Regions from separate parts of the Alteromonas sp. 76-1 genome, predicted to be linked through region 1. Evidence: predicted binding sites of a transcription regulator. Region 1 holds the regulator's gene; the other holds the start of a gene.

Region 1 (12,016 bases):
CAGGAAGGTATTATTGGTATTCTCAGCCATTTTTTGTTGCAGATAAGAACGGGAATTACCCAGATTAGTTAAGCTGAAAGTGCATGAACAAAACGCACGAAGGTGCCGTTCACTGATTGCTCTTTAAAATTAACGTTTTGATAAAACCGAATGGCAGCAATATTACTAATTTGCACGTCTAGCACCAATGCCTGCTTTTTAAGTTCTATGGCGTAATCACGCATATGGGCAATCATAGCCCTGCCGATTCCGCCGCGCCGAGCAATGCTATCTACCGCCACGTGACCTAGCATAAGCTCTGTTGTACTTGGCGGCGTTAAGCCTACAGCAACCGCTTGATTACGCATTAGCACTGCCATTGCATCATCGAGATTGTAGAAGGTGGTAATACTGTCTAACGAAGCACGGTCAAATACTGGCCCCAACTTGGTATGCCACGCCGTAATGACACCTACAACAACGTCATCGACTACCGCAACCCAGTGATTATTGCAGCCATATTGCCCATACTTACCTTTCCATGCATGGGTTAAAAAATCGAGAGTATGACTTGTATCGCCATTGCCAAAAACGGAAACCAATAGATCTTCAGCGGCACTTAATAATAAGGGAACCGCTTGGTCAGCATCAGACACAAGACCTTGTCGGATTTTTATATCCATGCCTACCATACCTACCTATAGTGCCGAGTTTGAACTAAATGATGATGTAATCGCTGGCATATCATTGAGAATTTGCTGTGCGTCACTAATCGACAACTTGCCAGGCTCACGTTTTGGTTTAAAACGCCCTATCACCTGTGCTTTAGGATTAATAAGCACTACCGACGCACTATGATCGACAAGATAATTAGGATTATCTGTACTTTCTGCAATCGCGTACATCATGCCCAAGTTTCGAGCGAAGGGAAACAAGGCTTTATGCTCACCGGTCGCGGCAATAAAGTTGGGGTTAAAGTAGCTAATGTATTCGTCGAGCCGAGCTATTGAGTCACGGTTAGGATCAATAGAAATAAACACGACTTTAATAGGAAATTCAGACTCAATAGCCTGCATTTGTGGGTAAATGCTGTTCAATTCGGCCATCGTAGTCGGGCAAATATCAGGGCAAAACGTATAACCAAGAAACAACAAGCTCCACTGATTTTCTAGCGAAGCTTGGTTAAATTCATTTCCTTTGCTGTCAGTCAGCGAAAAAGGCGCAATGGCGCGAGGCTCAGGGTAAGCTTGAAAATATTCGGGAGAACTGCCATTAGACTGCCCCGTTGGCGACAAATAAATTGCCCCAAACACACCAGTCAATAATGCTAATAATGCAACAACGCCTACAAAAATCCGTCGGTTCATAAACTCAGTGGTACGTAGTGATCGAATAACAATACTACAAACAATACCATGAGATGAACAATTGAGAACTTAAAAGTTTTCATCGCGGTTTGGCTAGTGGCCGCAAATTTCAGTTTTACCGCGTAATACATAAAACCAACGTTAAGAAGTGACGAGCCAACAAGGTAAATTAAATCACTCATGCCCACCAAGTAAGGCAATAGGCACACCAAGCTAAGCAACACGGTATAAAGTAGCACCGAGGTTTTAGTAAATTCTATTCCATGGGTAACCGGCAGCATGGGCACTTTCGCTTTCGCATAATCTTTTTCGCGATGAATCGCCAACGCCCAAAAATGCGGGGGAGTCCACGTAAATACAATGAGTACTAACAACAACGCATGCGCATGAATTTCCCCGGTGACAGCAGTCCAGCCGAGAAGCGGTGGTGCAGCACCTGCGATACCACCAATCACAATATTTTGCGGCGTAGCCCGTTTTAAAAACATGGTATACACCACGGCATAGCCCACCAAGCTAGCAAGGGTAAGCCAAGCGGTAAGCATGTTCACCCATATGCTCAATACAACAAAGCCCATAACGCCAAGGGCCGCTGCAAACCAAGATGCTTTGGCGATACTCACTTTGCCTTTAGCCACAGGCCGATTGAAAGTACGTGCCATTTGGCTATCGATTTTATGGTCGACCACATGATTAATCACTGCGGCCGATGCCGACAACATACCAATACCCAGTAATCCACACACCAACGCGGTTGCGTCTACCCAGCCCGGCGAGGCTAAGCACATCCCCACTAACGCCGTGAGTAAAAGTAGCATCACCACATTAGGTTTTGTCATTTCGTAATAGTCGCGCCAGCTGATCTTTGCGTGCGAGCGGCTCTTTACTTGCGGGCTTGGCGACTGCTTACCTGCAACAGCGTTATTCAAAGGGATAGATTTAGCCATGATGACCTCCAGTAGAGTAGGAGAAAGAAGAGGTTGAAGGAGCAACTGACCACGTCAGCCATATCAATGTGAGTAACAGCATGGCGGCAACCGCATTGTGCGATACCGCGATAAACAAAGGTAAACTAAACAAAACGTTACTTAGACCAAGCGCCACTTGTACGCATAACACCCCAAGCATGAGTACACACCCTTTTTTCACCGCCGGTGACAACTTACTGCTTCGTAACCACATGAAAGCTAATACCGTAAGGTAAATAAAGGTAATTACAGCGCCGAACCGATGCACGATATGCATGGTGGCTCGCTCACCGTAATTGTGTGCGCCAAACTCATAGTTTTGTGCTTCGGGCACACTGTACGCGCCTTGAAAATCTAACCGCTGCTGCCAGCCCGGCTCACAAATAGGCATATCGGTACAGGCGAGGGCAGCGTAGTTGGCTGATGTCCAGCCGCCTAAGGCTATTTGCCCTACTAAAATCGCCATACCTAAAAATGCCATTGCAGTCAGCTTGTTGTTCTTATTCGGGTATTGGGCCCCCTCGCGTAACGGTAGCGCCGTATTGCTTTTAGGTTGTTGCACGCTAACTGAGCTGTGTTTTCTAAGGCGTAAATAAAGTAAAAATAAACAACTTAGTACCGTAAAGCCTCCTAACAAATGCCCCATAACCACCACAGGCAATAAATTAAGGGTGACGGTCCACATGCCAAGCGCCGCTTGAAAAGTTACAAGACCGAGCAGCAACAAAGGCAGCTTAACGGGTGTGCCTTTATGGCGCTGCCTTACCGCGATAATGGCAATCGCCAAAATACATAGCCCTAACGCCCCTGCAAAATAGCGGTGAATCATTTCGTTCCATGCCTTATGCGCTTCTACTGGGCGCTCCGGAAACGCTGTATTGGCCGCAGCAACTTTCTCATCACTTAACGGCACGGTAAGGTTACCGTAGCATCCCGGCCAATCAGGGCAACCAAGGCCAGCGTCGGTAAGGCGAGTATAGGCCCCTAAAATGATGACTACTGCGGCAAGAAAAAGGCTAAACAGCACCAGTTTTTTCATAGCACCTCCTACCCAATTCGAGACAGTTTCAGAAGCTTTTTAATGTCAGCCAGCATGCTTCGGCTTTCCATTACAGCAGTGCTTCTGTCACTGTCTATTTGGTAATACAACATGGCGTTATTTAAGGTATCGACGATATACACACTTTGCTGTTTAAGGTTGGTGATAGGCGCATCGCTGACGCTCAAGGTATGCACGTTGGCGTACTCAGATAGTTGCTCTAGTGCTGTTACATCACTTTTTCCAGTGAACAAAACTAACGCTTGTGCCCTGTCAGACTCTTTGCCTAAGGCCAGCCACACTTGGTTAATGCTAAACAATGCATTTTCACAAATGGCATCACAATTTTCGGGCAAGACATACAAAAAGCGCCATTTTGGCTCTGTGCCTTCTAAAAGCGATGAAACATCAATGGTAGGCTGCAGCAACGCACCTTTATTGGTAGCACCTTGGTTGAACCAGTCATTTTCTAACGCAAGCTTAGCTAAAATAACGGGTAGCACGAACACGGCGACCATAATAATTAAGGTTTTCTTCGAGGCCGGATTACTCATATTGACGTCCTTTTTTCATAATTGCGAAACCGCCAATCAAGGCGGCTGCGATAGCAAGACCAAACCATTGAATGGCATAACCCAAGTGCTTTTCAGGCGGCATAACAACACGGTTATAACGCCTAACAAAAAGGTCATTCTTTGCCGTAAGTACTACGACATAGGGTAATAAGTTAAGTGATAGCAATTCACTGGCGGTACTGATTGAAATTTGCTGAATACGTGCCGGAAAGCGTGATGCTGATGTAAGCGTTTCTTTTACTAACGGGTTATGACTGGGCTGACTCACCACCCCTTCAAATTGTTGTGAGTGGTGGCTAATTTTCACAGCTGGTAGCGAGCGCGATAAATCTGGTGCAGGCAACCAACCATAGTTAACCAAAACCCACCCTGCGTTGGTTTGCACTGGCGCCAGTACGTCGTAACCTACTCGTTGTTCATGTATTTGGTTATCGAGCAATAACACCTTGTCGCCGTTTGGCGTACCTTCAAAAGAAACGGTTCGATCTTCGGGCGCTTTCATTGAAAAGGCATCGATGAGCGACAAGCTTTCTTTCCCCTGTTTTTCGGTTATGCTAGCGATGCGTTGTTGCTTTTGTGCCATTCGGTCTAGTTGCCAGAACCCCAAGCCACACATCGCCATTACAGATAAACTCGTAATGACGATAGCGATTAATTTGGATGCTCTCACCTGATTCATTTGGCTAACCTGCACACTACTATTGAGGTTTATATGTTGGTAAAAATAATCTTGGTTGCGTTGGTACTTTTCATGATCGTTAACCTTTTTATGGCCATGCGTGTCATGATGAAAAACGATCCCAAAGACGGTCCTATGAGCAAATACATCGGTCGCAGGGTGCTCACTTCTGCCATCATTGTGATTTTAATTTTAGTGGCAATTGGCACCGGTTTAATTACGCCAAACCCTCGACCATACTAGGCTTGGAGGCGCTTTTATCTGCTTTTATAAAACGTAAACAAAGATATAAAGCATGACCCACACCACATCAACGAAGTGCCAATACCAACTCCCAGCTTGAAAAGCAAAGTGGTTGTGCGGTGTAAAATGTCCTTTTAGCACTCTAAAAAACATGACAATAAGAATGATGGTGCCAAGGGTAACGTGCATACCGTGAAAGCCCGTCAGCATGAAAAAGGTATTGCCGTAAATGCCTGACTGTAGCGTTAGTCCCAAGTCACGGTAGGCGTGAACATACTCTTCCACCTGTAAGAATAAAAACCCAATTCCCAACAAGATAGTGATGCCTAACATGACGGTGAGTTGCTTGCGTTTGTTCTGCTCCAAACCTACATGGGCAAAATGCAATGTAATTGACGATATAAGTAAAATAACTGTATTAATAGTGGGTAAACCAACGGCACTCATTTCTTGTGTAGTGATGCCCCCAGGGGTAGATACTAGCGGCCACATGGCTTCAAATGTGGGCCATAGCACTTCGTTAGTCATCGCATTATTCGATGCACCGCCTAACCAAGGCACTGAAATGAATCGGGCGTAATAGAGTGCCCCGAAGAAGGCTGCAAAGAACATAACTTCAGAGAAGATAAACCAACTCATGCCCTGTCGGTATGAACGTCCTAATTGGTCGCTGTATAGCCCTGACATAGACTCATCAATTTGGTTTTTGAACCATCCGACCAGCATCACCATTAGCACTACAATCCCTGCTAGGAGTATGTGCCCGCCATAGCCGGACTCTCCTTTAGTGGCTTCAATCACGAAGTTGCCCGCGCCAACGGCAATTAAAAATAACGCCACCGCACCTACAATAGGCCACGGGCTTTGTGCTGGTACATAATACTTCTGATATTCGGGGTACTTCTGATATTCTTGCTGCATTACTCTCTCCTTATCCCAATACCTGTTATTTACCACTTTCAGGTTGAGGGACCATGTAGGGATTCGGTTTTGTTTTCATGTCACTCGCTCGCGCGGTCACATCAAACAGGGTGTATTGCACAGTAAAATAACTAATATCTTCTGGAAGCTGTGGGTCGACATAAAACTGCATCGGCATATAAGCCTCGGCACCAGCGCTTAAAGGCTGCTGGTTAAAGCAAAAGCATTCCGTTTTATTTAAATATAGCGCTGCCATACCCGGCGACACCGATGGAATAGCTTGCGCCATCATATTGTTAGATGCCGGATTTCTTACGTAAAACGACACCGTATTAAGCTCCCCTGGATGCACTTTCATACGGCTAGTTTGCGCACGAAATTCCCACGGCATACCGGTATTCGTTCGGGTGATAAATTCCACCGTTATCTCACGGCTTTCATCTATTTCGACAGACTCATATACCGCTGCGGTATTTTCGGTTTTTCCATTAATACCGGTAACATCGCAAAATACGTCGTAAAGCGGCACTAAGGCGAACCCAAAACCAAACATGCCAAACACTATAACGACGAGTTTTATCACCATTTTGTTGTTTGCATTTGCTTGTGTCATGGTTACCTCCCGTGCCTACTTTTTGTGCTGATACATCACCACAATTTAGCGACTACATTACCTGCTTTGCCTTCATTACCTGTGCTGCTTGTCTTATTTCCTACTTAACAACGGGCGGCGTTTCAAAGGTGTGATAGGGCGCAGGAGAGGGAATTTCCCACTCTAGTCCCTCAGCACCTTCCCACACTTGAGCGGATACTGGCTCACCTTGCTTCTTACAGGCCTTAATTAACAATGCTAAGAAGATGAGCTGTGACAGCCCAAAGGCAAAGCCGCCAAGACTTATCCACTTATTAAAGTCGGCAAACTGTAAGGCGTAGTCAGGAATACGACGTGGCATACCCGCCAGCCCCACAAAGTGCATAGGGAAGAACAACACATTTACCGACACTAGTGAGCACCAGAAATGCCATTTTGCTAGCCCCGTGTCGTACATTTTGCCTGTCCATTTTGGTAACCAGTAATACACCGCAGCCATAATCGAGAAGATGGCGCCAGTGACCAGTACGTAATGGAAATGTGCGACCACGAAATAGGTATCGTGGTATTGGAAGTCCACCGGCACGATAGCCAGCATTAATCCTGACAAGCCGCCGATGGTAAACAATACGATAAACGCAATGGCAAACATCATGGGCATTTCAAAGGTTAGAGAGCCCCGCCACATAGTCGCCACCCAGTTGAAGACCTTCACGCCTGTAGGCACCGAGATAAGCATAGTGGCAAACATGAAGAACATTTCCATATACACCGGCATGCCGGTGGTAAACATATGGTGAGCCCACACAACAAAAGAAAGCAGCGCAATAGAGCCGGTGGCGTACACCATTGATGCGTAGCCAAACAGCTTCTTACGGGAAAACGTAGGGACAATTTGAGAGATAATACCAAAGGCTGGCAATATCATGATGTACACCTCAGGATGCCCAAAGAACCAGAAGATATGCTGGAACATAACGGGGTCACCGCCACCTGCCGCATCAAAGAAGCTGGTGCCGAAGAACTTATCCGTCAGCACCATGGTAACCGCTCCGGCCAACACCGGCATTACTGCAATAAGCAAGAAAGCAGTAATAAGCCAAGTCCATACGAATAAGGGCATTTTCATCCATGTCATGCCAGGAGCTCGCATGTTGAATATGGTCACGATGACGTTAATGGCGCCCATAATGGAGGAAATACCCATGATATGTACCGAGAACACGAACAATGCGGTTGAGTCACCACTATAGGTGGTAGAAAGTGGCGCATAGAAGGTCCAACCAAATGCAGGGCCGCCGCCTTCTAAAAATAGCGAGCTAAGTAGAATAAGAAAGGCGCCAGGTAATATCCAAAAACTCCAGTTATTCATTCGCGGCAGAGCCATGTCTGGTGCACCTATCATCATAGGAATTAGCCAATTGGCAAGCCCTGTAAAGGCTGGCATTACCGCACCAAATACCATGATAAGACCGTGCACAGTCGTCATTTGATTAAAGAAGTTTGGCTCAACAATCTGTAATCCAGGCTGAAATAGCTCAGCACGGATCACCATGGCCATGGCACCACCAATCAAAAACATAATAAAGGCGAACCATAGATACAAAGTGCCTATATCTTTATGGTTAGTGGTAAACAACCATCGGGTTATTCCTTTTGGAATATGGCTATGATGGTCATGATCTTCGTGATGCGCCGAGGTATCCGGCGCAATGACATCAGTTGCTTTACTCATTACGCACTCCTAGTTCCCATTAACAACGGCGTTAACATCTTTGGCCTGCACCATATCACCCGTGTTATTGCCCCACGCATTTCGTTCGTAGGTCACCACAGCCGCAATGTCTTTCAGGCTTAACATTTTTCCAAACGCCTGCATGGCCGTACCGGTTTTACCGTTCAACACAATATCAATATGTGCAGTTTGGTCTTCAAGTACCATCTCACTGCCTTTAAGCGCAGGGAAAACGCCGGGTAAACCTTCGCCGTTAGGCATATGACAAGCCGCACAAGTGGCGTTGTAAACCCGCTTGCCTTCATCCATAAGTTCATCCATCGACATATTCATCGACAGTAAACGCTGCTCTTCTTCTTTCGCTTGGCGAGCGGCTTCTTCTTGTTCGTTTATCCAAGCATCAAATTCAGCAGGCTCTTTAGCAATGACCACAACCGGCATAAAGCCATGATCTTTGCCGCATAGCTCGGCACACTGTCCACGATAAACACCAGGCTCATTTACCTTTGCCCAAGACTCGTTAATAAACCCAGGGTTAGCATCTTTTTTCACTGCAAAGTCCGGTACCCACCACGAGTGAATAACGTCATCAGAAGTAATAAGAAAGCGCACTTTTTGCCCTGTGGGGATGACCAACGGACGGTCGACCTCCAACAGATAGTTCGTGCCTTTTTCGAATTTGTTTTCAATTTGCTCTCGCTGCGTCGCCATTAACGAATAGAACTCAACGTCCCTGTCCATATACCGGTAGTGCCACTTCCACTGGGAACCAGTAACGACAACGGTAAGATCGGGTTCGCTGGTATCTTCCATCGCTATAAGGGTTTTAGCGGCAGGAATAGCCATAAGAATAAGAACGATGAAAGGCACGACCGTCCATGCAATTTCCACTTTTACATTTTCATGGAAGTGAGCGGGCTTAGCGCCTCTGGATTTACGGTGCAAGTACATGGAGGCAAACATAACCCCGAAAACTGCAACAGCAATTGCGATACAGATAAAGAACATCAACATATGCAGGTCGTAAACTTGACCACTTATGTCTGTTGCGCCTCGGCGCAAATTTATGGAAGAGCCTTCGCCCGTTGCTGCATCAGCAAACAGTAGTGGCGAGGTAAGCAAAAGTGGAAGCCCGTAAAGCCACTTTGTCACTTGTGTCGCCGCTTGTGTCGTTACTCGTTTCACTCAACACCTCCGTTATAACAGAAGCATTGACGCACTGGTTGCGCTGCGCTTCTGGCAACTGATACCCGAAATCCAACTTTTAACTTAACTATCTAGCCTTAGTTGTAAACCAAAGTTGCAGCTATTGTTATTATTTTGTTAAATACAGTATAAGAATTGCTCAATAAAACGCACAAGTCTAGTCTTTTCTGAGAAAAAACAATTGCAGCGTTGAATTTTTAATCAAAAGTTGTATGTAAGAGAAATGACACATACAACAGCGTATGGATGCTGTAGCGATAATTAGTGAGCTTGTTTGAAACGCTCATTTTGAACGAGATAGGCAAATAGAAGCTGCCAATAAGTTTCTTATAATCAAAAGCTAGTTGCGTAATTTTGATTATTTTTCAAACAAAATAGGTGACAAAAATAGCGCTAGCTAGCACTGAAAAAGGTGACATAAATAGAAGAAAATATGTGGGAGCGGTATCTGGTGGCTTTTAAGAGATTTCTTAGGCTTAAATACGATTATGGTGTAAGCAAGGTATGGTAAACATACAAAAAAGCGGCCTATAAGCCGCTTTCTTTACTAAATAGCTAAAAGGTTACATCCAGTCAGCATTTCGAATAACACCAACGGCAATCCCTTCAATGGAGAAAGGCTCTGACGCTAAGTCGACTTTAATAGGTGAAAATTCATCATTTTCAGCGTGAAGTAATACTTCGCGGCCACGCTTTTCAAGGCGTTTAACAGTAACGTCTTCATCGACACGTGCCACTACCACCTGCCCATTATGGACATCCGTAGTACGATGCACGGCTAGCAAGTCACCATCAAGTATACCAATGTCTTTCATACTCATACCGCTTACACGAAGTAAGAAGTCAGCGTGAGGCTGAAACAGGGCAGGGTCGACCTTATAATGAGACTCTATATGCTCTTGCGCTAGAATCGGCTCGCCCGCAGCCACTCGGCCAATAAGAGGAAGCCCTTCTTCTTCAGGGGTTTCATCTTCAAGAGGAATATTCAACTTAATACCACGAGAAGTGCCTGGAAGGATTTCGATGACGCCTTTACGGGCCAACGCTTTTAAATGTTCTTCAGCGGCATTTGCAGAACGAAAACCTAAATGACGGGCAATTTCTGCACGGGTAGGCGGCATGCCAGTTTCGAGCATCGTTGTTTTTATAAGCTCGAGAACTTCTGTTTGTCTTGCTGTGAGTGGGCGCATAAAAGACCTGTCTGTCTATACAGTTCCTGTAAGTATATACACCTAAAAGGAAATGACAAGCATTGGATGCTATTTACATGCTTCGAACACTTGCCATAAAAAAAGAGCCCTACCTTAGTAGAGCTCTCTGCAAACATCTACTAATGCACCCATATAGCGCTAGAATAGGTAGACGTTTGTATTTCAAGGTTCCCTGAATCAGCTTTGCGCACTTTCAAATTTCCGTAATCTTGACCTTGCCGACTTGCAAACGCAGGACCGCGCCACCTTACAAAGCCATCGGTTCCAAAGCTAACAAGATGGCTATAAATGTTAAGTGAGAAATCGGCTGTATTATGGCTAACGCCAATAAGATTCTGGTTTTGTTCAGTAGTTACGTCAGCTTGAATATTCGTTATATCTGCAGGTATGCTCGCACGCAAGCTCTCGGTAAGCGCCTCACCAGAAAAGTCATAAACAATCAGCTCATCATCATAATTCGTACACGCTAATTCCGGCTGCTCATCTGAGTCTGCATTAATAGTAATTAGCTGATCGCATATACCGTCCACCGACGCGGCTTGTGATAGTCCTGCATCGGTTATCTTTAATACTTCCATGCCAGACTCGTTAGTTGTCAACGCTACAAATGCACTTCCGTTTGAAATAAAGGGAGCGAGGTGCGTGACATGACCGATATTATAGTTAGCAATAATCAATTGGTTTTGAATATCAAAAATATTCAGTTCAGTCCCAATCATTACTAATGCGTCAGTGAAGCCATCGAAATTCATGTCTAAGGCTTCAATTATGCCAATATTGCTATTACTACTTGAATCATACTGCCAGTGAACCTCACCATTGTGTAGCTGGATAGCGGCGAAGCTTCCATCGTAATAATTGGTTGTCGATGTAAACAAGTCGCCTGCACCATCATTGTTAAAGTCGGTTGCTATAGAGTTAGTGCCTGCGCCCCAGTTCTCTGAAACTGTATCACTTAGTTCTATATTTCCCTCTTTATCCAACATGATATAACGTGACGAGCCATAGCCACTTTCAGTTGAAGAAATAAAGAATATTGCACGCTCATCATTGTCGATGACATTTGCCCAACCAGCTGACGAAAAGCTATCTAACTGTACTTCCGCAGTATTTTCTTTGATAGTAATTGTGCTGCCATTCAGTTCTGCGGTGATAAGTTCATCAGCGCCAGTAGTCGAAACACCGGTTCCCCACAACACCTCTGTTGAACCATCATTATCTATATCACCCACTGTAATTGATGTTACACCATGGTCTTGTGAACTCACTCGCCATAGCTCACTCAAATTACCATCGATCATTGTGTAGGCAGTAACGTCTCCCCATTGGCAATCGCCGACAAGGAGGACAGATTGTCCAGACAAAACTGCATCATTGATATCGCATGTGTTGAAGTTATCAAAATTATCCAGCTGCACTTTGGTAATCGCTGAGTACACCTCAATATAACCCCAATAATCAGCACCCACGATTTCACTCACACCATCCCCGTCAAAGTCAG
Region 2 (12,016 bases), 1.1 Mb from region 1:
ATATTCAACTCTTCGCTTTCTGAAGATGGTGAAAGCTTGATTATCAAGAAATTCATCAACATTGGTATTGCGGTAGAAACACCGGGTGGCTTGGTAGTGCCGGTAATCAAAGACGTGAACAAGAAAGGTATTGAGCAGTTATCTCAAGAGCTTATTGAAACGTCGAAGAAAGCCCGTGATGGCAAGCTGAAGTCTTCAGATATGCAAGGCGGTACGTTTACCATTTCAAGCTTAGGCGGTATTGGTGGAACAGCGTTCACGCCAATTGTTAATGCCCCTGAAGTTGCTATTTTAGGTGTATCTAAGTCTGATATGAAACCGAAGTGGAACGGTAGCGAGTTTGAACCTCGCCTAATGGTTCCGTTAAGCTTGTCGTACGATCATCGTGTTATTGATGGTGCGGTAGGTGCAAGGTTCTCTACTGAAGTAGCTGCAAACTTGACTGACTTGCGCAGAATTATACTTTAAATCAAAATACGAGAATGTTTGTTATATCATTAACATTCTCGGTGATTTTATAAGCCCTTGGGGCAGTATTTAGGTTATGCTATTACGCACAAGGTGATAGATAACAAAAAATAGGATTGAGGTTCACAATGAGCGAAATTAAAACGCAATTAGTGGTACTGGGCGGCGGCCCTGGCGGTTACTCTGCAGCATTCCGTGCTGCCGACTTAGGCATCGAGACCGTTATTGTTGATTCACGTGAAGTGCTAGGTGGTGTATGTCTTAACGTTGGTTGTATTCCTTCAAAAGCATTGCTTCACGTAGCAAAAGTAATGAAAGAAGCGAAGCATCTGGCTAGCCATGGTGTAACTTTTGGCGAACCAAAAATCGACCTAGACAAAATTCGCGAATATAAAGACAGCGTTGTAAAACAGCTGACTAACGGTCTTGGCGGCATGTCAAAAATGCGTAAAACCAAGCACGTTAAAGGTTACGGTAAATTTACCGGTGCTAATACCCTTGAAGTAAAAAACGGTGACGACGTTACTACTATTACTTTTGAAAAAGCAATTATTGCTGCAGGCTCTGAGCCAGTAAGTCTTCCGTTTATTCCAGAAGACGATCGTATTATCGACTCAACTGGCGCTTTGGAAATGAAAGATATTCCAGAGAAGATGCTTGTACTTGGTGGCGGTATCATTGGCCTAGAAATGGGTACAGTGTACGAAGCATTAGGTTCAAAAATTGATGTTGTTGAATTTTTAGATCAGCTTATTCCAGCTGCTGATAAAGACATCATGAAAGTCTTTATGAAAGATTATAAAGAAAAATTCAACATCATGCTTGAAACGAAAGTGACTGCGGTTGAAGCAAAAGAAGACGGTTTGTATGTAACGTTTGAAGGTAAAAATGCACCTTCAGAACAAGTACGCTACGACAAAGTATTAGTGGCTGTTGGACGTCGTCCAAACGGTAAAATGGTTGGCGCAGACACTGCTGGTGTTAACGTTGACGACCGTGGCTTTATTAACGTTGATAAGCAAATGCGTACTAACGTTGAACATATCTTCGCTATTGGCGACTTAGTTGGCCAACCTATGCTTGCGCATAAAGCGGTTCACGAAGGTCATGTTGCAGCTGAAGTTATTGCCGGACAGAAACATTACTTCGACCCACGTGGTATTCCTTCAGTAGCGTACACTGAGCCGGAAGTTGCCTGGGTAGGTGTTACCGAGAAAGAAGCAAAAGAACAAGGTTTAAGCTACGAAACAGCCGTATTCCCATGGGCTGCTTCAGGTCGCGCCATTGCTTCTGACGCAACAAACGGTATGACTAAAATGATTTTCGATAAAGACACCGGTCGAGTACTTGGTGGCGCAATGGTAGGTACTAACGCGGGCGAAATGCTTGGCGAAATTGGTCTTGCTGTTGAAATGGGCGCAGACGCGGAAGATGTTGCTTTAACAATTCACGCTCACCCAACGCTAAACGAGTCAATTGGCCTAGCGTCTGAAATCTTCGAAGGTAGTATTACCGATTTGCCTAACGCTAAGGCAAAGAAAAAGAAGTAAGTTAGCTAATTAGTTAACGCAGAAACCCGTCAAATGGCGGGTTTTTTTATTTTTAGCGCAGCTAACTTGGCGTAATCTACATATAGCGCCTACTATTAGAGCAGGTAGTTAGCAGTTAATTTTAAACGAGACAAAATGGTCCCGAGCAACATTCATACTATTGGAAAAAACACCTCCCATGCAGAAACTAAGCACGCCGAATATGATATTGAGCTAATAGGTAATGTGCTGCGAGTAGACGGACGCGGTGTGGTGAATGAAGAGATTTTGAAGCAATACCACGAGGACGTTAAAGATATTGTCATTAGCCTTAAAGGCCAAAAATGGGGCTTTTTAGGATTTGTTCAGGGTACTGGGATTTTAACGCCGGCAGCAGAATCTACCTTAATAGACTCAATCAAACTTCGTAAAATATACGGTATGTCAGCCTGCGCTTTGGTGGTTGCCAACGCTGACATTCCAGCGCTGGTTCAAAGTCAGTTCGAGCGGGTGTACTTGGCAGCAGATATCGATTATTTCTTTTGTGTTGATGAAAAAGAGGGTTTAGCGTGGCTTGCCAGTAAAGAGTGCAAGTACAAGTAAGCCTAAGCAGGTGAAAAGCTGTCTATCAGAGGGGATTAATAGCAGCTTATCTTTAAGGTTTATTGCAACCTGTCACCAACAAGGTTTATTTAAAAAACTACGCAATTACTTTTCCCTTCGGGTCGTTCACAGCGTTATCTAAATTTAAAATCTCGGCGGCCTCGGTTACGTCTACCTCGTCACCATGCTTAATATGCGATGGCGTAAAGTCGCTGCTGTCCATGTTGCGCTGAGCTAAGAAGCGCTTAACAGTTTCGGCGCAGTATGCTTTACGGCAGCACTGAGATAGCAGCATTTCATGGCGTTCTACACGCTCACGAATGAACTTCACCACTAACTTACGCAACCACTGTAAGCCTGCATCTAAGTCTTGGCGTTTGTGCCACATGACAGACATTGGCAAGCCTTTAATTTCAACAGGTGTTTCAAATACTGCGAGCTCACCAGAAAAAATTTCCTTCTCGACAACCAGTGACGGTGCAACACATATTAAATTGCTTTCTTTTAGCAACGGCGTAGCGTTGTAGAATTGATTGACCGACATGGCAATACGGCGTTTTAATCCCATGTTAGCCAATACCTGATCGGTAGGGCCGGTAACATCACCCGTTACCGATACCAACAGGTGATCTGCGGCAATAAAGTCTTCTAGCGTGAGCTGCGCTTTCGCTAGCGGGTGATCGGGGCGCATCACGACTACCCAACTAGGATCTAACACGTGCTCGGTACGTATTACCGCATCAGGTTGATGGTATTTAGAAAAAGTTAGTTCAGCCTCAGCATCTTTCAATACCTTATCAGTACCCAAATCGTAACTGGGGATCGCATGAATATTAATGCCTGGCGCTTCATTTTCAATAACCTTACGAAGCGGCCCCCATACCATAGCAACAATGCTGTCGGTGGCCGATATACGAAAGGTACGCTTGGCCGTAGCAGGGTCAAATTCCGCGGGACTGACGGCAACTTCAAGTTGACCCAATGGGCCTTGAATTTGGCTCCACAGGTTCTTAGCATAAGAGGTGGGTTGAATACCACGACCATCCTTTACGAATAACTCGTCTTTCCATGCGGTACGCATGCGAGAAAGGGCGTTTGAGACTGCAGGCTGTGTCATCGACAATCTATCAGCAGCGCGGGTAATCGCGCCTTCTGTCATGATGGCATCAAATATCATCAATAAATTCAAATCATGTGGGCGCATCAGTCACTCCGATTATTCATAAATTAGTTCTGTACCTGGGTTCTAGTTCAATGCTGAGGTAAAGCCGAGGTAAGGAAATACTCCGTAAATACGCGGCGAACCCATCGCTTTTTATCGCTTCAGTATTTCTCTACACGGCGTGTCTAGCTATTACCAGTACACTTTTTCGCTTAATGCTGTGGTGCCAACTTTCATGTAACACCCTGAGCAAAATAGCCTAAATTTCATACTTCTCAATATATATCATTTTATGATGTGTTGCATATAAAAATATAATTATTTTTATTGTATTGCGATGTGCATAATGCACGCCTTCACACTTTTAGAGACGCTTGCAATGACGACTTTAACTCGATTTTTGGCAATATTAAGCCTAACTGCGCTTGTCGCCGCATGTGGTAGCGACGATGCGGACCCTAGCCACCAAATGCATGCGAATGCAGGCATTCCTGTAGACGTTGCGCCAGTGGTCTCACAGCGTTTAACTGAATGGGACAGCTTTACTGGCCGTTTAGAAGCGCCACAAACCGTATCGCTTCGCCCACGTGTTTCAGGATACATTGAATTTGTTGCCTTTGAAGAAGGCGAATATGTAGAGCAGGGCGAAACCTTATTCCTTATTGATAACCGAGCTTTTAAAGCAGAAGTTGAGCGATTAACTGCGCAACTTGAAGAAGCAAAAAGTCGTTACGACTTATCTGTGCAAAGTTACGACAGAGTCGTAAAGCTTCGTAAAACCCAAGCGGTTTCGCAAGAGGTGCTAGATGAGCGTTTGGCCGGCAAGAATCAAGCTTTTGCTAGCATAAACCAAACAAAAGCGGCGTTAGATGTCGCTCGTTTGAACCGTGGTTTTGCCCGTGTTGAAGCGCCTATTTCTGGCCGTGTGTCTCGCGCAAATATTACAGAAGGTAACTATGTAACGGCAGGGCAGTCTGAACTTACTAGTATAGTGTCTACCCATCAGCTTTATGCTTACTTCGATATTGATGAGCAAACCTACCTAAATTACGTAAGTAGCGATGATAAAGCAGATTCTGCGGTAAACGACCAAGCCGTGGCTATGCGTCTTGCCAATGAGCAAGACTATGGACACTGGGGGCAAATCGATTTCGTCGATAATCAAGTGAATGGCAATACCGGCACCCTTCGTGTTCGCGCGGTTTTCAATAATGAGAATGGCCGTTTAATGCCTGGGCTTTTTACGCATTTAAAGCTGGCCGGAGATACCAACGAGCAAGGTATTCTGATTAAAGAAAAAGCCATTGGCACCGACCTTAATAACAAATTTGTGTTGGTGTTAAACAGCGAAAATAAAGTGGAATACCGTGCCGTTACCTTGGGTGACAAAGTAGGTAGCATGCGCATTATTCGAAGCGGCTTGGTAGCTGGCGACACTATTGTAGTTGATGGCCTTCAGCGCGTACGCCCAGGAGCGGTTGTAGCGCCAAATCAGGTTGATATGGGTGATAAAGAAGCGCTAGCAAGCTTACAAAACTGGCAGTCTCGTGTAGACAATGTAACCAATTTGGCTAACGTTGATGCTCTTACTGATAGCGCAGCGGGTACTGGAATTAACTAATGAATTTTTCGCAATTTTTCATTCGTCGCCCTATTTTTGCAGGTGTACTAAGCCTGCTCATTTTCATTGGCGGCGCCATTGCTGTTTGGCAGCTACCTATAACAGAATACCCAGAAGTAGTGCCACCTACGGTTGTGGTAACGGCTAACTATCCTGGCGCAAACCCTAAGGTGATAGCGGAAACCGTCGCCACGCCTTTAGAGCAAGAGATTAATGGCGTAGAAGATATGATTTACATGTCTTCGCAGGCCACATCTGATGGGCGCATGACCCTTACCATTACGTTTGCTATTGGCACCGATCCTGATGATGCCACTACGCTAGTACAAAACCGGGTTAACCGCGCCACACCGCGATTGCCACAAGAAGTACAACGCCTAGGTATTGTTACCGAAAAATCGTCACCTAATTTAACCATGGTGGTGCACTTAACCTCACCTGATAAACGTTACGACATGCTTTATTTGTCTAACTATGCCGACCAATTTGTAAAAGACGAACTCGCGCGAGTTGAAGGGGTAGGGCAAGTTCGTTTATTTGGTGCTGGTGAATACAGCATGCGCGTATGGTTAGATCCCAATAAATTAGCCTCGCTGCAAATGAACCCTGGTGATGTAGTTGCTGCTATTTCCGAGCAAAACCAACAAGCGGCGGCAGGGAGTTTAGGCGCACAGCCCACGGGTACTAGTGAGTTTCAACTGCTTATCAATGTACGCGGTCGCCTAGAAGATGAAAGTGAGTTTGAAAACATTATTGTTAAGGTGGGAGACAACGGTCAAATTACCCGCTTAAAAGACGTCGCTCGCATTGAGCTAGGTGCCGATTACTACACCTTGCGTTCATTGTTAAATAACAACCCAGCAGCTGCACTACCTATATTTCAAGCACCAGGTTCTAACGCCATACAAATTTCTGATGATGTGCGTGCTCGCATGGCCGAGCTTGAAAAAATGTTTCCAGAAGGGTTGGAATACGACATTGTTTACGATCCTACCGTCTTCGTACGTGGTTCCATTGAAGCGGTGGTAAATACGTTATTTGAAGCTGTGCTACTGGTTGTTTTGGTTGTAGTGCTGTTTTTACAAACGTGGCGCGCTTCTATTATTCCTTTAGTGGCTGTGCCCATTTCATTGGTAGGTACTTTTGCGTTTATGCAATTGATGGGCTTTTCGTTAAACGCGTTATCGTTGTTTGGACTAGTACTCGCTATCGGCATTGTAGTTGATGATGCCATTGTGGTGGTGGAAAACGTAGAGCGGAATATTGCCGATGGCAAAGCGCCATTCGATGCCACTGTGCAAGCTATGAAAGAAGTAACAGGCCCTATTATTGCGACCACCTTGGTATTGGCAGCGGTATTTATCCCAACTGCCTTTATGAGTGGCCTAACCGGTCAGTTTTATAAGCAATTTGCGTTAACCATTACCATTTCTACCTTTATCTCGGCGATTAACTCATTAACCTTAAGCCCAGCGCTGTCGGCGTTATTATTAAAGCCCCATGGCCAATCAAAAGATTGGTTAAGCCGTGGTATGGATAAATTATTAGGTCGGTTTGTATTTACGCCGTTTAATAAAATGTTCGATCGCGGTGCCAAAAAATACACGGGCGCTGTAGGCGGGCTTATTCGCAAAAGCGGTGTAGTAGTGGTGCTTTACGCTGGTTTGTTAGGGTTAACCTATTTCCAGTTTGCTAATACACCTACTGGCTACGTACCACCGCAAGATAAACAGTACCTTATTGCATTTGCGCAGTTGCCTAATGCCGCGTCGCTAGATAGAACCGAGGAAGTGGTGCGTGAAATGTCGCGTATTGCGATGGAACACCCTGGGGTTTCAGATGCAGTCGCATTTCCTGGTTTGAATATTAATGGTTTTACAACCAGTCCAAGTTCAGGGGTTTTGTTCACACCACTTAAACCGTTCAATGAACGTCAAAGTCCCGACATGTCAGCCGGTGCTATTGCAATGCAACTGAACCAACAATTTGCTTCTATAAAAGGGGCGTATGTAGCTATATTCCCGCCACCGCCGGTAATGGGGCTTGGCACCATTGGTGGATTTAGGCTACAAGTGCAAGATAGAGGAAACTTAGGTTTTGCTGAACTTGAAAAAGTAACCCAAGAGGTGATTGGCAAAGCCTGGGCGCACCCAGCATTAACCGGTAGCTTCACTAGTTTTACAGTGAACGTGCCTCAGTTAAATGTGGATGTAGATCGCGAGAAAGCCGTTAGCCAAGGGGTTAATATTGGTACCTTGTTTGACACCATGCAGGCGTATTTAGGTTCAGCTTATGTCAACGACTTCAACTTGTTCGGTAGAACTTATCAGGTAAATGTTCAGGCCGATGCACAGTACCGCCAAGATGTTGAAAATATCACCCAGTTTAAAGTGCGAAACGATAAAGGCGATATGATCCCACTAGGTTCATTCCTAGATATTCAGCACAGTGCAGGGCCAGACAGGGTGATGCATTACAACGGCTATGTCACCGCTGAAGTAAATGGTTCACCAGCGCCGGGCTACAGTTCAGATCAAGCCAAAGCCGCGATTGAGCAAATTCTTGATGAAACGCTACCGCTAGGCATGACCTACGAGTGGACCGAGCTAACCTATCAGCAAATATTGGCTGGCAATGCATCGGCCTTTATTTTCCCGTTAGTCGTACTGTTGGTATTCTTAGTATTGGCAGCGCAATATGAAAGTTTGCGCTTACCACTGGCCATTATATTAATTGTTCCTATGACCTTGCTAAGCGCATTAATTGGTGTGGTGATATACGGCGGCGACAACAACATATTTACCCAAATTGGCTTAATTGTGTTGGTGGGGCTTGCGACTAAAAACGCCATTCTGATAGTGGAGTTTGCCAAAGAACTGCAAGACAAGGGTATGGACGCGCTATCAGCCATTAAAGAGGCCAGCAAATTGCGTCTTCGCCCCATTCTGATGACATCGATTGCATTCATTATGGGTGTGTTACCGATGGTGCTTTCCACTGGTGCGGGTGCAGAAATGCGTCAAGCCATGGGTGTAGCGGTATTCTCTGGCATGATTGGGGTCACCGTGTTCGGCTTAATTCTTACCCCTGTATTTTACTACTTGTTAAAACGTAACGGTTAACTCTCCCGTTTACCCAAGCGTTGCCTCCTCCTCGTACTTTGGAGGCACTTTAGGCCACTTAATTTAAGTGGCCTTTTTTTATGATTGGCATCGGGGAGAGGTGTTGGGCCAGATGGATTGGGAGAGGCGTTGGGCTAGAAGGGGTAGGTGAGAGGAGGTGAGTGAAAGGCGCATTGGATCAAACTTTTTACGCTTTGCTTTTTGATAGCAAAATGCATTTGTACTGTATATTTATACATGCTATAACGCTTTTTATATTCTGAAAACGAAATAGCAATGCACACGTCTTTTTTCATAATTTAATACTGAATTCACTGACGTTGTGTATTTGCTAAAAGAAAGTAATTACCTGCAATGCATGACAAACTGATTCAAAAACTCGAAATTCTCTCAGATGCAGCCAAGTATGACGCTTCCTGTGCAAGCGGTACGGCAGGTAAGCGAAAGGCGGGTAAAACTGATAAAACTGGCATTGGTTCTCTTACTGGCGGAACGGGTATATGCCACAGTTTTACTCCTGATGGGCGGTGTGTCTCTTTACTGAAGATACTCATGACAAACTACTGTATTTACGATTGTCACTATTGCATCAATAGAGTATCAAGTAGCGTTCAACGTGCCCGTTTCACGGTCAAAGAAACGGTAGAGCTAACCCTGAATTTTTATAAGCGTAACTATATCGAAGGTTTGTTTCTTAGTTCAGGCATTGTCGGTTCGCCAGACCTGACAATGGAAAGCATGGTGCGTATTGCCAAATCCTTACGTGTTGAACACGGGTTTAAGGGGTATATTCACCTTAAAACAATCCCCAATGCATCGCCTGAACTTCAGGCTGAAGCTGGCTTATATGCTGACAGGTTAAGCATTAATGTAGAAATGCCCACCCAGCCTTCATTAAATCAATATGCGCCCGAAAAAGATCTCGGCGCTATTCATAGTGCGATGAATACCCTGAAAGACAAAATAACTGAGCATAAAGTAGATAAGACGCATACAGGCAAACGTCCTCCTCGCTTTGCCCCTGGCGGACAGTCCACGCAAATGATTATAGGGGCCGATGGCTCAAATGATAAAACCATCTTGGGAGCGAGTGTTCAACTTTATAGCCAACAAAAGCTGCGCCGAGTTTATTACTCTGCATTCTCGCCAATACCCGATGCATCAGAAGTCTTGCCGTTGAAGCCTGCGCCTTTAGTGCGAGAGCATCGTCTTTATCAAGCTGATTGGCTACTGCGTTTCTACGGATTTACGCTTGACGAAATCGTGCACGATGACATGCTTGATATGGACCACGACCCTAAACTTGCGTGGGCATTGCGCAATCGTCATGTGTTTCCCATTGATTTAAATAAAGCCGACAAACTCATGTTGTTAAGAGTGCCAGGTCTTGGTGCACGCACCGTACAAAAAATTCTAGCGATTCGTCGTTATACAAAGCTTAGCTGGATGGATCTCACTAAAATGCGTCTGCCACTACAAAAGCTGAAACCTTTCATTAGCGTGAGTGATTACTCACCTGCTATTCACTTACTCGATAGTAATAATTTTGAGTTACAGTTCAAACCGCCGAAGCAGTTTGAGTTATTCGGCGCCTAGCTGAAGTAGGATTAGCAGTAAGATGAAAACAATCACAATCACTTCGGTGCCTGGGTACGATGAGTGGCGCATAGCAGCAAGAGAATGTTTGGCGCAAGCTATCCCCCCTGAAAATATTATCTGGCAAACTTCAGAGTCTATACAAGACGACCTGTTTGGCGGCGGGGAACCAGCCGTAGTAACCAGCAGGCCAAATACGAAACACACTATTCCCAAGTCAGTCTTAATGATTCTTAAGTATGCGCTGTGTCATCAAGATGCGAGCCGATTCGCATTGTGTTATCGGGTGTTATGGCGGGTTATTTTCGAAAACAAAAACCTTATTCAGTTAAAAACTGATGAAGATATCATGCAACTTACTACGTTAGCCAAAGCGGTAAAGCGCGATGCATATAAAATAAGTGCTTTTTTGAGATTTCGAGAAGTTACGCTTGACGGACAAGAGCACTTTATCGCTTGGTATGAACCGGAACATTTTAGCTTAGAGATTAAACTCGACTTCTTCCAAACTCGCTTTAAGAATATGCGGTGGTCTATATTAACGCCTTATCGGGCTGCTCATTGGGATACTGAAAAGCTAGTTTTAGAAGATAATCCCGATCCGAGTGTGTTTCCTAATGAAGACCGTATCGAAAAATATTGGCTCACTTACTACGCTAATATATTTAATCCCGCCCGTATCAAAAAGAATGCGATGTTAAGCTCGATGCCCAAAAAATACTGGAAGAACATGCCTGAAACAGCATTAATTGATGACATGATTCGAAATTCGGATGCAAGAGCTCGCAAAATGATAATAGAGGGGAATAAACGCTAATTTCTACCATTTCTCCCACCTCTTTTCGGCCACAATTGGTCATTATGTATCGTTAAGTCTCAATCTTTTCAGCCATTTCAGTACCTAATACCGCCCCTTATAGAACTTACGCTAGTACTACCAACAATAAAAATGGAAACCAGAGCAATGAAAACAGGTGCAGCAGTGGTAGTGGCAATAGGAATGGTGAGTGCGCTTGGCATATTAGGGCTACAGGTATCATCAGCATTAAACGACATGCAAACGTGGGACAGGGTAGTTACCGTTAAAGGTTTATCAGAACGAGAATACTTAGCTGATCGCGTGATTTGGCCTATTCAATTTGTTGATGCGGGCAATGATTTACCCGCGCTATACAATCACATTGAAGCTAACAGCATGAAAGTGTCTGAATTCTTACAGAGTAACGGCATTGCCGAAGACGGAATTACCATTGGTAAGCCAGATATTACCGACAAGCTAGCCCAGCAGTATGGAGGAACAGAAAAAGCGCCATTTCGTTACACCGCAGTGCAAACCATTACGGTGTTTTCAAACGAGGTTGAAAAGGTACGCTTGGTCATGAGCCAGATAGGTAGCTTATTAAAGTCTGGTGTTGTGCTAACCAATCAACACTATCAAGCACAGCCCGATTATGTATTTACGCGCTTAAATGAAGTGAAGCCAGCAATGATTGAGGAAGCCACAGTTAACGCCAGAGAAGTGGCTGAAAAATTCGCGCAAGACTCAAAAAGTACCTTAGGGAAAATAAAACGGGCTAATCAGGGACGGTTTTCTATCTCTAGTAGAGACCATCATCACCCCCATATTAAGCAGGTACGGGTAGTTTCGACTATTGACTATACACTGGTAGATTAATACTCATGTATTATTACAGAGTTGCTATTTTGGTGAGTTTGCCCAAAATATACTGGAGTAATGTAAAAGCTATCTTAGTTTACGTGGCCAGTAACAATATATTAGTGGCATTAAAAAGGTGTTTTTAATTTAACGCAACGCGTTTTAGCAAACGCATACAGGTAAACATGACAGACCAAAAGCCACCAGCACAGCAACTGGAGTTCTTTGAAATTCCAAGCCCCTGTATTGGTGTTTGTG

What was found. The regulator LexA, encoded in region 1, represses DNA repair genes until DNA is damaged. The targets are predictions, from matches to a motif close to TACTGTATNNNNATACAGTA.
Region 2: ALT761_RS15390 (putative DNA modification/repair radical SAM protein) is a predicted target of LexA. The motif match lies at 8,727-8,746, and genes of this name have one in related genera.

The regions. Positions count from the first base shown of each region.
Region 1 covers NZ_LR136958.1:4,633,369-4,645,384, forward strand. Annotated here, with positions in the region: gene ALT761_RS19705 (polysaccharide deacetylase family protein) at 1-68, shown strand, start outside; gene ALT761_RS19710 (GNAT family N-acetyltransferase) at 69-662, opposite strand; gene ALT761_RS19715 (SCO family protein) at 678-1,346, opposite strand; gene cyoE (heme o synthase) at 1,343-2,293, opposite strand; gene ALT761_RS19725 (COX15/CtaA family protein) at 2,286-3,353, opposite strand; gene ALT761_RS19730 (hypothetical protein) at 3,362-3,907, opposite strand; gene ALT761_RS19735 (SURF1 family protein) at 3,900-4,607, opposite strand; gene ALT761_RS19740 (DUF2909 domain-containing protein) at 4,641-4,850, shown strand; gene ALT761_RS19745 (cytochrome c oxidase subunit 3) at 4,875-5,771, opposite strand; gene ALT761_RS19750 (cytochrome c oxidase assembly protein) at 5,797-6,384, opposite strand; gene ctaD (cytochrome c oxidase subunit I) at 6,485-8,098, opposite strand; gene coxB (cytochrome c oxidase subunit II) at 8,108-9,283, opposite strand; gene lexA (transcriptional repressor LexA) at 9,868-10,494, opposite strand; gene ALT761_RS19770 (FG-GAP repeat domain-containing protein) at 10,635-12,016, opposite strand, start outside.
Region 2 covers NZ_LR136958.1:3,563,674-3,575,689, reverse strand. Annotated here, with positions in the region: gene aceF (pyruvate dehydrogenase complex dihydrolipoyllysine-residue acetyltransferase) at 1-468, shown strand, start outside; gene lpdA (dihydrolipoyl dehydrogenase) at 597-2,018, shown strand; gene ALT761_RS20815 (hypothetical protein) at 2,154-2,600, shown strand; gene ALT761_RS15405 (LysR family transcriptional regulator) at 2,698-3,804, opposite strand; gene ALT761_RS15400 (efflux RND transporter periplasmic adaptor subunit) at 4,142-5,383, shown strand; gene ALT761_RS15395 (efflux RND transporter permease subunit) at 5,383-8,505, shown strand; gene ALT761_RS15390 (putative DNA modification/repair radical SAM protein) at 8,860-10,101, shown strand; gene ALT761_RS15385 (TIGR03915 family putative DNA repair protein) at 10,124-10,918, shown strand; gene ALT761_RS15380 (SIMPL domain-containing protein) at 11,066-11,776, shown strand; gene ALT761_RS15375 (DUF1289 domain-containing protein) at 11,944-12,016, shown strand, end outside.